One region of the Priestia sp. FW507-14D1A genome, then DNA from elsewhere that is predicted to be linked to it. Evidence: riboswitches for the same ligand, from Rfam matches in the RefSeq annotation. Region 1 holds a riboswitch; each other region holds the start of a gene.
What was found. A riboswitch is a leader RNA that binds a small molecule or an ion and turns the genes downstream of it on or off. The one in region 1 is predicted to bind cyclic di-AMP.
Positions count from the first base shown of each region.

Region 2: it holds a riboswitch for cyclic di-AMP, as region 1 does, so the genes downstream of both, kdpF (K(+)-transporting ATPase subunit F) here and AC3WJG_RS04490 (APC family permease) in region 1, are expected to answer to the same signal.
Region 3: it holds a riboswitch for cyclic di-AMP, as region 1 does, so the genes downstream of both, AC3WJG_RS03545 (potassium channel family protein) here and AC3WJG_RS04490 (APC family permease) in region 1, are expected to answer to the same signal.

Region 1 covers NZ_JBYSWQ010000001.1:774,609-777,884, forward strand. The annotation lists gene AC3WJG_RS04490 (APC family permease) at 1-1,291, opposite strand, end outside; cyclic di-AMP (ydaO/yuaA leader) riboswitch at 1,454-1,593, opposite strand; gene AC3WJG_RS04495 (N-acetylmuramoyl-L-alanine amidase) at 1,785-2,819, opposite strand; gene AC3WJG_RS04500 (hypothetical protein) at 2,984-3,118, opposite strand.
Region 2 covers NZ_JBYSWQ010000007.1:70,750-74,025, forward strand. The annotation lists gene murG (undecaprenyldiphospho-muramoylpentapeptide beta-N-acetylglucosaminyltransferase) at 1-348, shown strand, start outside; cyclic di-AMP (ydaO/yuaA leader) riboswitch at 506-648, shown strand; gene AC3WJG_RS21545 (hypothetical protein) at 721-858, shown strand; cyclic di-AMP (ydaO/yuaA leader) riboswitch at 874-1,016, shown strand; gene kdpF (K(+)-transporting ATPase subunit F) at 1,387-1,467, shown strand; gene kdpA (potassium-transporting ATPase subunit KdpA) at 1,492-3,153, shown strand; gene kdpB (potassium-transporting ATPase subunit KdpB) at 3,175-3,276, shown strand, end outside.
Region 3 covers NZ_JBYSWQ010000001.1:592,642-595,917, reverse strand. The annotation lists gene AC3WJG_RS03560 (peptidyl-prolyl cis-trans isomerase) at 1-52, shown strand, start outside; gene AC3WJG_RS03555 (Lrp/AsnC family transcriptional regulator) at 332-787, opposite strand; gene AC3WJG_RS03550 (carboxymuconolactone decarboxylase family protein) at 908-1,366, shown strand; cyclic di-AMP (ydaO/yuaA leader) riboswitch at 1,482-1,626, shown strand; gene AC3WJG_RS03545 (potassium channel family protein) at 1,751-2,410, shown strand; gene AC3WJG_RS03540 (TrkH family potassium uptake protein) at 2,414-3,276, shown strand, end outside.

The DNA.
Region 1 (3,276 bases):
AAAACTTCGTTGTAAACAAAATGATTAGCACCGTTAAAGTAATGAGGGCACCAATTAAGTTAATGGTTAGCTTCCCTTGCCAGCCGGCCGGCTTTTCTCTAAGCCATTTGACAATCATTCCTGTTTGAGAAAGCGTAAATGGAATAAACACCCCGACTGCATAAAGAGGAATTAATTGTTCAGTCGCTCCTTTAAAAGCTACGATTAAGACAATAGAAGCAATTCCAAGGGTCACAATTCCATTTGAATAGCCTAGTCGATCGCCACGAATTTGAAACATTCTTGGCATGTATTTATCAGACGATAAGTTGACAGCCAGCAAAGGGAAAGCAGAAAAGCCCGTGTTCGCCGCTAGCACTAGAATTAGAGCTGTTGTGCCTTGAATAAAATAATAAAATCCATTTCGTCCAAACACACTCGATGCAATTTGTGATACAACCGTTTCATCTGCTTTTGGAGAAATGCCAAGCCAATAAGCTAAAAACGTGATGCCAGAAAATAAAACGGCTAAAATACCGCCCATCAGCATTAGTGTATGAACAGCATTTTTTGCACCTGGCTCTTTGAAGTTAGGCACTGCATTTGAAATGGCTTCTACACCAGTCAATGCCGAACAGCCTGACGAAAAAGCTTTTAATAATAAAAACAAACTAATACCTGGCACTACTGTACCGAGAGAGGGATGAAGCTCAGGTGAAACTTGACCTGTCGCTATTTTAAACAAGCCTACCGCTATTAACAAAATAAGACCAATAACAAATAAATAAACCGGATAAGCTAATACAGAAGCGGATTCTGTTACCCCGCGTAAATTTAAGACTGTAATAAAAATCACCAGCAAACACGCAATTACTACATTGTAATGATGCAGCGTTGGAAAAGCCGAAGTTAAAGCATCGGTTCCTGCTGAAACACTCACAGCAACTGTTAAAATATAATCCACCAACAGTGATCCTCCAGCGATAAGCCCAGGATTTTCTCCTAAATTGGTTTTGGAAACAACATAAGCTCCTCCGCCTTGCGGATACGCATAAATAATTTGACGGTATGAAAGAATTAAAGCCGTCAGCAGCACCAATACCCCAATCGCAATTGGAATTGAATACCAATAAGCAAGGACGCCTACTGTTGCAAGTACAATCAAAATTTGTTCTGTTCCATAAGCTACTGAAGATAAAGCATCTGATGATAAAATAGCCAGTGCTTTAAGCTTACTAAGCTTTTGATCGCCTAACTCTTTTGTTTTGAGCGGCTTTCCAATCAATAATCTTTTGAGAACTGAATAGTTCACGTAATTTCCCTCCGATGATTGCTTAGCTACTATCGATCGTCCGTTGCTAAGCTCCGTTACAAGTTCATGAATAAGTGATATTATTCCTAAAAAATACCTTTTTATGTTAAAAAAGCGCACAAAAAAAACACTAAGGGTTCTCAGCGTTTTTACACAGCTTAAACCTCCTCTCCAAAACGCTTATGGGGTTAGCTGTCGGATTCGGGCTATGAGAGTAGCCCTACCTTTTAAAAGGATTCACCCCAAGTGACAATGCACAAATTTGGGTCCCCCACTTCTGACGAATTAAGCGATAACAGGTCAATATAATTTTCGGTTAAAGAGTATGATCGATAACATGTTTCTTTCATAACTATCCTTTGTTCTTAGATAATATACTCCCGTACAAATGGTTTGTAAAGCATTATTTTACGTAAACCATAAAATAGTGCTTAAGGCGCTTTTAACAGAAAAACAAAAGGCCTTCTGCCCGCTTACAGAAGACCTTTTTGCGTTAACTTTTTGCTTTTAAAACGGCTGCTAGCTTGTTTTTCGTTTGAGGACCATAAATGCCATCTACATCATAAGGAAGATACACAAGCTGAAAACGTCTGACTGCATCTTTCGTTTGAACTCCATATATTCCGTCTAATGACCCTACTTTAAAATTAACCGCGTTTAATGCTCTTTGAAGCTGTTTCACAGCTTCTCCAGAATCGCCTTGTTTTAAAATTCCATTAGGAAGTGGATATTGTTCAGAAGGTGGTGTTGGAGATGGTGTTGGTGAAGTTCCTGAAGGAATAACGATTGTTTTTCCAACCTGCAGTGTTAACGGATCAGAAAGCCCTGTATTCGCTTCTTGAAGCGCCTGTACTGTTATGCTGTACTTCTGTGCAATACTGTAAAGCGTATCTCCTTGCTTGATCGTATACGTTTTTGTACCCGGTTCAGAAGGTGATGGATTTGGTGTTGGTGTTGGATTTGGGTTTGGAACTGCGCGACGAGGTAAATTTAAATAGACGGCAATTCCTTTTGCATACGATTCACCCATGCTTTTTAAAAAAGCTTCATTTTGAAGAAGTGCTGCATCTGTACTGTTATCAATAAAAGCTATTTCAGTGAGTACTGCGGGCATATTTGTTAAGCGAAGCACCGCGTAATTGGCTGATTTCCGACCGCGATTCGGGTGATTATACGACAGCAGCGCTGGCTGTACTTGGCCGTGGACAATCGATTGAAACGTTTTACTGGCATTGCTAGCGCTTCTATAAACATAATCTTCGTACCCTGTTCCTCCACCGGCATTTACGTGAATAGACATAAATGCATCTGCGCCCCACGAATTAGCTTGAGAAGCGCGCTGAGATAACGATAAAAAAACATCTGTGGTACGAGTGGTTTTAATTGTAAAATCACTGTACGTGCTATTTAAATAGCTTATTAAATATTGTTGGATTTTTAAAACTAAGTTTTTTTCATACAGTCCGTTTGCTCCAACCGCTCCTGCATCTGCCCCACCATGTCCTGCATCAAGATAGATTTTTTTCATATTACTTGTCCCTCCTTATTTTTAACATATGCATGGGGGAAAAAAGTGCTACGTATACTAGCCTACTTAGTGAAAAATTACTAAAAAAGGAGATTAAGACATAACGAAATCACTTCAACCTAAAAACGAACAAATGGGATAAATGCGCTAGTATGGATGGCTTGTTACATCGCTGTTGATTTCCGTGCAAGGCTTCGCTTTTCGCGGGCGGCTGGTGAGCCTCCTCGTCGCGTGCGCTCCTGCGGGGTCTCACCTATTCCGCTTTTCCCGCAGGAGTCTTCGCCTTTCCCTCCAATCAACTGCTAGAAGCAACTAAATAGATGAAATCTACGTTCACCCTACCAATAAAAAAATCCGCACAATTCATCGTGCGGATCTTCTCTCCCCCCTAACATATTTTTGGTCCAGATTCTATTCTGGTTGATTAAAGTATAGATCAAGAGGGTCTATTATTTAT
Region 2 (3,276 bases), on a different contig from region 1:
TTAGAATATGTAAATGAACAGCTTCCAGATGTTCTAGCGGCGACTGATTATGTGATTACACGCGGCGGATCAAATGCTATCTTTGAGTTTTTAGCCCTTCATAAACCGATGATGATTATTCCTTTGTCAAAAGCACAAAGCCGAGGAGATCAAATTTTAAATGCACAGTCCTTTAAGAAAAAAGGCTACTGTATGGTTGTGGAAGAAGAACAGTTAACAAAAGAAGTGTTTTTGCGTGAAGTAAATGAGCTTCAGCAGCAGGCAAGTACGATGAAGCGTACAATGCGTGAAGCAACAAAAACGGATGCCATTTCAATTCTTGTAAATGAAATTGAGAAAATGAGCTAAAAAAAGCGTTCTTATCGAGGAGATAAGAACGCTTTTTTCTTTGAATCTATTATTTTAAAATAATGAATAAACAGCAAAAAATAAAGTTTTTAAAATTTCAAAAAATGTTGTTGACAGTAAATTTTAACAGGAGTAAGATTACTCTCATGAAACGTTCCACAGTGAAACGCTGAGTCTTTCCTGAAAGAGAGGGAAAGAGCGGAGGACCCAATTACTAGGGGTGAATCTCATAATTGAGTAGGGTTACTTTCTTGACCCGAACCCGTCAGCTAACTTCGTAAGCGTTAAGAGAGAGGATGGTGTAATCGTGGCCGTTTTCTATAAAAGCGGATAGCGCGTTCCTTTCAAAATATAGGCGAAAGGAGCGTTAACATGCATTTATCTAAGCAAATGATTCAAATGATTGAATATCGTGCAATATGTGATCAGCAATCTTTTGATCTAGCAAACCGCTATTTGTCTATGTTAGCTAATCAAAGTATTAAACGCAGCAGTAAAAACCATAATTAAGTCTAAAAATTAAATAATAAATATACGCTTAATCAATTATGAGCGGGGGACCCAATATTTTGTACGTATGTACTAGGGGTGAATCTCTTAACTGAGTAGGGTTACTTCCATAACCCGAATCCGACAGCTAACTCCGTAAGCGTTTTGGGAGTGAAAAAATTCGTGTCGATCACGGCTTATTTGTCGTGCATTAAACCGCGGAAGAGGACTCTCTTCTGCGGTTTTTTTATGGGAAAATAGGAGAGCAGCTTATGTCTGCACCGTAAAGAGGATATAGTAGGGCTTTTAAAACGAGATCAACAATACGTGAGGAATAATCAAAGATAACCTTTCGCTGCTAGCTCACTTGGGCGTGATGCTTTACGCACGGTAACAGTCACTACGCTTAATTATTGGTGGTAAGAAACAGTTAGGAGGGAGCAACTTGGATATAATCATGCTGGGAACGCTTGTCATATTAACAGCTGCTATGTACGGAATTATTTGCTGGTCGTCTCGTGTAGTAGACGAAAGAGAGGAGAAGTGAACGTGTCGTTCATTTTGCTAGGTATTTCAGTTCTCGTTTTAATTTATTTAGTATATGTACTGTTAAATCCAGAACAATTTTAATAAGCGGAGGAATAAAACGTGGGGATTTTTCTACTATCAGTTGCGCTGCTGCTTGTTTTTGTAGCGCTTATTGCAAAGCCCGTAGGTATTTATATAGCGAATGTGTTTTCAAACGATAAAAACACTAGCTTGGTAGGAAAGATAGAATCGGTGATGTTTAAAGCGGCAGGAATTAAAGGGCATAATCAGACGTGGAAGCAATATGCAATTGCTCTCGTTTTGGCGAATACGTTTATGATTTTTGTGGTGTATCTTATCTTCCGGTTTCAAGGAGTACTGCCGCTTAACCCAAGCCACATCAAAGGAATGGATCCGGCCCTTGCTTTTAACACGGCCATTAGTTTTATGACAAATACGAACTTGCAGCATTACAGCGGTGAATCAGGTTTGTCCTATTTCTCGCAGATGGCAGCCGTTGTATTTATGATGTTTGCTGCACCAGCAACGGCACTTGCAGTAGCAATCGCGTTTATTCGCGGGTTGGCAGGGAAGGAAATAGGAAACTTTTTTGTTGATTTTGTGAAATCAATTACGCGTGTTTTACTTCCTATCGCTTTTATAACCGGCATTTTATTTATGATTTCAGGTGTCCCTCAAACGTTAAGCGGAACGGTGACTGCCCATACATTAGAAGGGGCAACACAGCAAATAGCAAGGGGACCAGTTGCTTCTTTTCTTTCAATTAAAGAGCTAGGCAACAACGGAGGGGGATTTTTTGGTGTTAATTCAGCCCATCCATTTGAAAATCCTAACGCGTTGAGCAATGTATTACAAATTGTCCTTATGCTTTTATTGCCAACAGCACTTCCTTTTACGTACGGAAAAATGATCGGACAGCGTAAGCAAGGCCGCATCTTGTTTGTAGCGATGAGTATGCTGTTTATCGTTATTTTAAGCACAGCGTTTGTAACAGAGTGGGGCGGCAATCCAAGACTTGATGCTTTTCATCTAAATGAAGCGAGCGGTTATATGGAAGGCAAAGAAGTTCGTTTTGGTGTCGGTATGTCGACGCTTTACGCCATCGTGACGACAGCAAGTGAAACAGGTGCGGTCAACACCATGCACGATACCCTTACACCTCTTACCGGGTTGTTAACGCTTGGAAATATGATGTTAAATACCGTATTTGGCGGTGTCGGAGCAGGATTTATGAATGTCATGATGTACGTCATCATCGCCGTATTTTTATCAGGTTTAATGGTTGGAAGAACACCAGAATACGTAGGTAAAAAAATTGAAGGAAAAGAAATGAAGCTCATCGCCGTGACGCTTATTCTGCAGCCGCTGCTAATTTTAGGAGGAACAGCCGTAGCGCTAACTACTCATTTAGGAATAGAAGGTATATCAAACCCAGGCTTTCACGGGTTAAGCCAGGCACTGTATGAATTTACATCATCAGCAGCAAACAATGGCTCTGGTTTTGAAGGACTCGGTGACGCAACTCCGTTTTGGAACATTTCTACGGGAATTGTTATGTATATTGGACGCTATTTCGGACTAATTACGATGCTGGCGGTATCGAGCTCACTAGCATCTAAGCAGCTTGTTCCTGAAACACCTGGGACATTTAAAACGGATACGTCTTTATTTAGCGGCATTTTAATTGGAACTACCGTTATTGTAGGGGCACTTACGTTTTTCCCAGTGCTTGTACTTGGGCCGGTTGCTGAGTATTTGACACTGTAATCAAGAAAGCGGAGGATTATAATGAATAAACGGAATTTTACGAATAATCTTGAATTGGATCGTAACAGTCACATTCAAGGTGCTGTAGATAAACAAACTTCATCGATTTTTATTCAATCAGTA
Region 3 (3,276 bases), 180 kb from region 1:
GTATATCCAGGATCAACTGCCAAGGTTTCACGTGACGTTCAGCCTTAGGTAGTTTCCTTTTATATAGATTGATTGTTTTCAAAAAACAAGCAGGTAAAAGAGCTTTCTATTAATAGAGAGCTCTTTTACATTTTTAAGTAGACAGAAATGTCGGCACCTGATAAAATGAAGTTGTAAAACTTTCATTATTCGGAAAATTTATACCCTCCAGCTTTGGAGGGTTATTTTTTATGCTGTTGGACGAATAAAAGAGGCTGGGACAAAAGTAGTTTAGTGGAAAGAAAATCCGAACGATCAATCCAATCGTTCGGATTTTTTCGTTACGTTTCAATCACTTTTCGTCTTTTAAATGACTTAATAATGCAGGAACCATCTCTACGTGAGAAAGGGCGATGTGTGAAATCGTTTTGGCATAAGGTGTAATTTCGTTAATAAATTGTTCGAGTACGTGCAGGTGAGGAAGCTGAAGCTTTGTAATAAAGCAGGCTTGCCCGGCGATGCGTTCACAGAATAAAGCGTAGGGATACTGAGAAATAAATCGTTTAAAACGCTCGTGCTCTCCGTTTTTCATCGTTACTTCAATAAAACACGACACGGGCAAATGCAGCTTTTCATAATCAATATCAATCGTATACCCTTTTATAACACCAAAGCTCTCTAGCTGCCTTACTCGCTCTGCCACCGAAGGAGGGGACAAGTTAATTTGTTTTCCTAGCTCTCGTAAGGAAAGGCGGCTGTTTTGCTGCAGCGCCTGCAAAATCGATAAATCAATTTCATCAATTTTCAATTGAAAACCTTCTTTCTCATTAACGTTTCATTTGATTAGTAATAGTAGATAAGATGTTTTATATGTAATCTGAAATTTCCATTTTTCTTACTATAATAATTAAAAAGGAGTGAGTAAAAAATGGCAAGAGTTTTGTTAGCAAACGAAGAGGGAACAAATTTTGAAAAAGCATTGAATTTAATTCCGCATGTAAAAAGATTATACGATGAGCTTTACGACACGCTTTGGAACAGCGATATAGTAGAAAAAGAGACTAAGGAAAAAATAAGGCTTTATCTAGCAGGTGTTAACGGCTGTGAGACGTGTATGAGCATGTCATATGTAGGCGATGAGACGCTTAATCAAAAAGTGTTAAGAGAAAAAGAGCTGGAAGAAAAAGATCGACTGCTGTTTCGATTTATTGATGTATACCGGGTGCGTCCAAGGGAGTTAACGGATGCTGATATGGATCAATTAAAGAAATTTTACAGTGATACGCAGCTGTTAGAGCTTTTAGCTGTTATTAATTTATTTGATCAATTTCACAAAATGATTGTCAGTTTAGATTTATATGATTTTTGCAGCTTGCAGCGCAAGTGAGGTCTTTGCTAAAAATATCTTGACAGACAAAATTCACAGGAGTAAGATAGCTTTCGTGAAGTGAAACGTATCATGAATCGAATCGATTATTCTAAAAAATAGATCATAGATATTTGAATAAAAATCGCTTAATCCATTACGGAGCGGAGGACCCATTATTTACGCACATATTGTGCTCTGGGGTGAATCCTTAAAAAGGTAGGGTTACTCTTAAAACCCGAACCCGACAGCTAACTTCGCAAGCGTTTTGAGGGGGAAGAGTGTGAAAAAACACAGGAGCCTTCCTGTGTTTTTTTGCGCTTTTTTTAAGAAAAAGATGTAATTTTTTAGAAAAAGTATAAGCTAAGAGAACACACAGCAGTTGAAGAAAGGAATAAATACATTATGAAAAAACAGTTTGCTGTATTGGGATTAGGTCGTTTTGGAGGCAGTTTGGTTGAAGAGTTTGCTAATCTGGATGTGGATGTGCTCGCTATTGACCGCAATCAGGAGGTAGTAAATAAATTTAGCAATTCAGCTACATATGTTGTGCAAGCAAACGCGATTGATGAAGCTAGCTTAAAGGGGCTAGGTATCCGCAATGTTGATCATGCTCTTATTTCGTTTGGGGATGATATCGAAGCAAGCGTTCTCGCAACGATGCTTTTAAAAGATATGGGCGTTAAGCAAGTATGGGTAAAAGCAGTGAATATGTATCATCAAAAAGTGCTGGAGAAAATAGGAGCAGACAAAGTCATTCATCCTGAGCGTGATATTGCTAAACGTATTGCTCATCACGTAGTGTCAGAAAAAATCATTGATTACATTGAATTATCAAAGGATTATAGTATTGTCGAAATTGTCGCCTCTAAGAAACTTCATAATAAAACGCTGTTTGATTTAAACATTCGTGCCAAGTACGGCTGCAACATTATTGGCTTTCAGCGAAAAGACGGGGAAATGGTGATTTCGCCTACCGCGCATGAAATAATTGAACAAGGAGATATGCTGATTGTTATCGGACATAACCGCGATTTGAACCGTTTTGAAGAAGAAGGAGTTTAACTCATGAAAAAACAAATCATTAAACTCACCCCTCCGCAGCTGCTTGTCTCCATTTTTGGCGGAGGAATTATTATGGGTGCTCTTCTATTGATGATGCCTTTTTCTACTACTGAGCCAATCCGATGGGTAGACGCCCTTTTTACATCTACTTCCGCTATGACAGTGACCGGCTTAGCCGTCGTAGATACAGGTACGCGTTTTACCGTCATCGGTCAAACGATCATTATGCTGTTAATTCAAATAGGCGGTCTTGGCATTATGTCATTTGCCGTGTTGATTTTTATGATGCTAGGTAAAAAAATTGGATTTAAAGAGCGTATGCTCGTTCAGCAGGCATTAAATCAAACAAGCGTCGGCGGAGTTGTCCTGCTAGTTAAAAGGCTGTTTATCTTTTCATTTTTAATTGAGTTTATTGCACTTGTTTTTTTAGCGATACGCTGGGTTCCGGAATTCGGATGGTCTAAGGGGCTGTTCTTTAGCTTGTTTCATTCAATTTCAGCTTTTAATAACGCAGGGTTTGGACTACTGTCTGATAACTTAGTACAGTATGTTGGAGATCCTATTATTAACATAACGATTTCTTTTTTATTCATCATTGGCGGGTTAGGGTTTACCGTTCTTGCTGATATGTGGGTGAAAAAATCGTATAAAAAACTAACGTTGCATTCAAAAATTATGATTATCAGCACGTTTGCGATTAATGTGATTGCCATGCTTTTTATTTTTTTCTTAGAGTACAGCAATTCGCATACGCTCGGAAATTTATCATTAGGAGACAAAGTATGGGCTTCTTATTTTCAAGCAGTAACGACAAGAACCGCTGGATTTAATACAATTGATTTAGCTCACCTGCATGATGCAACGGT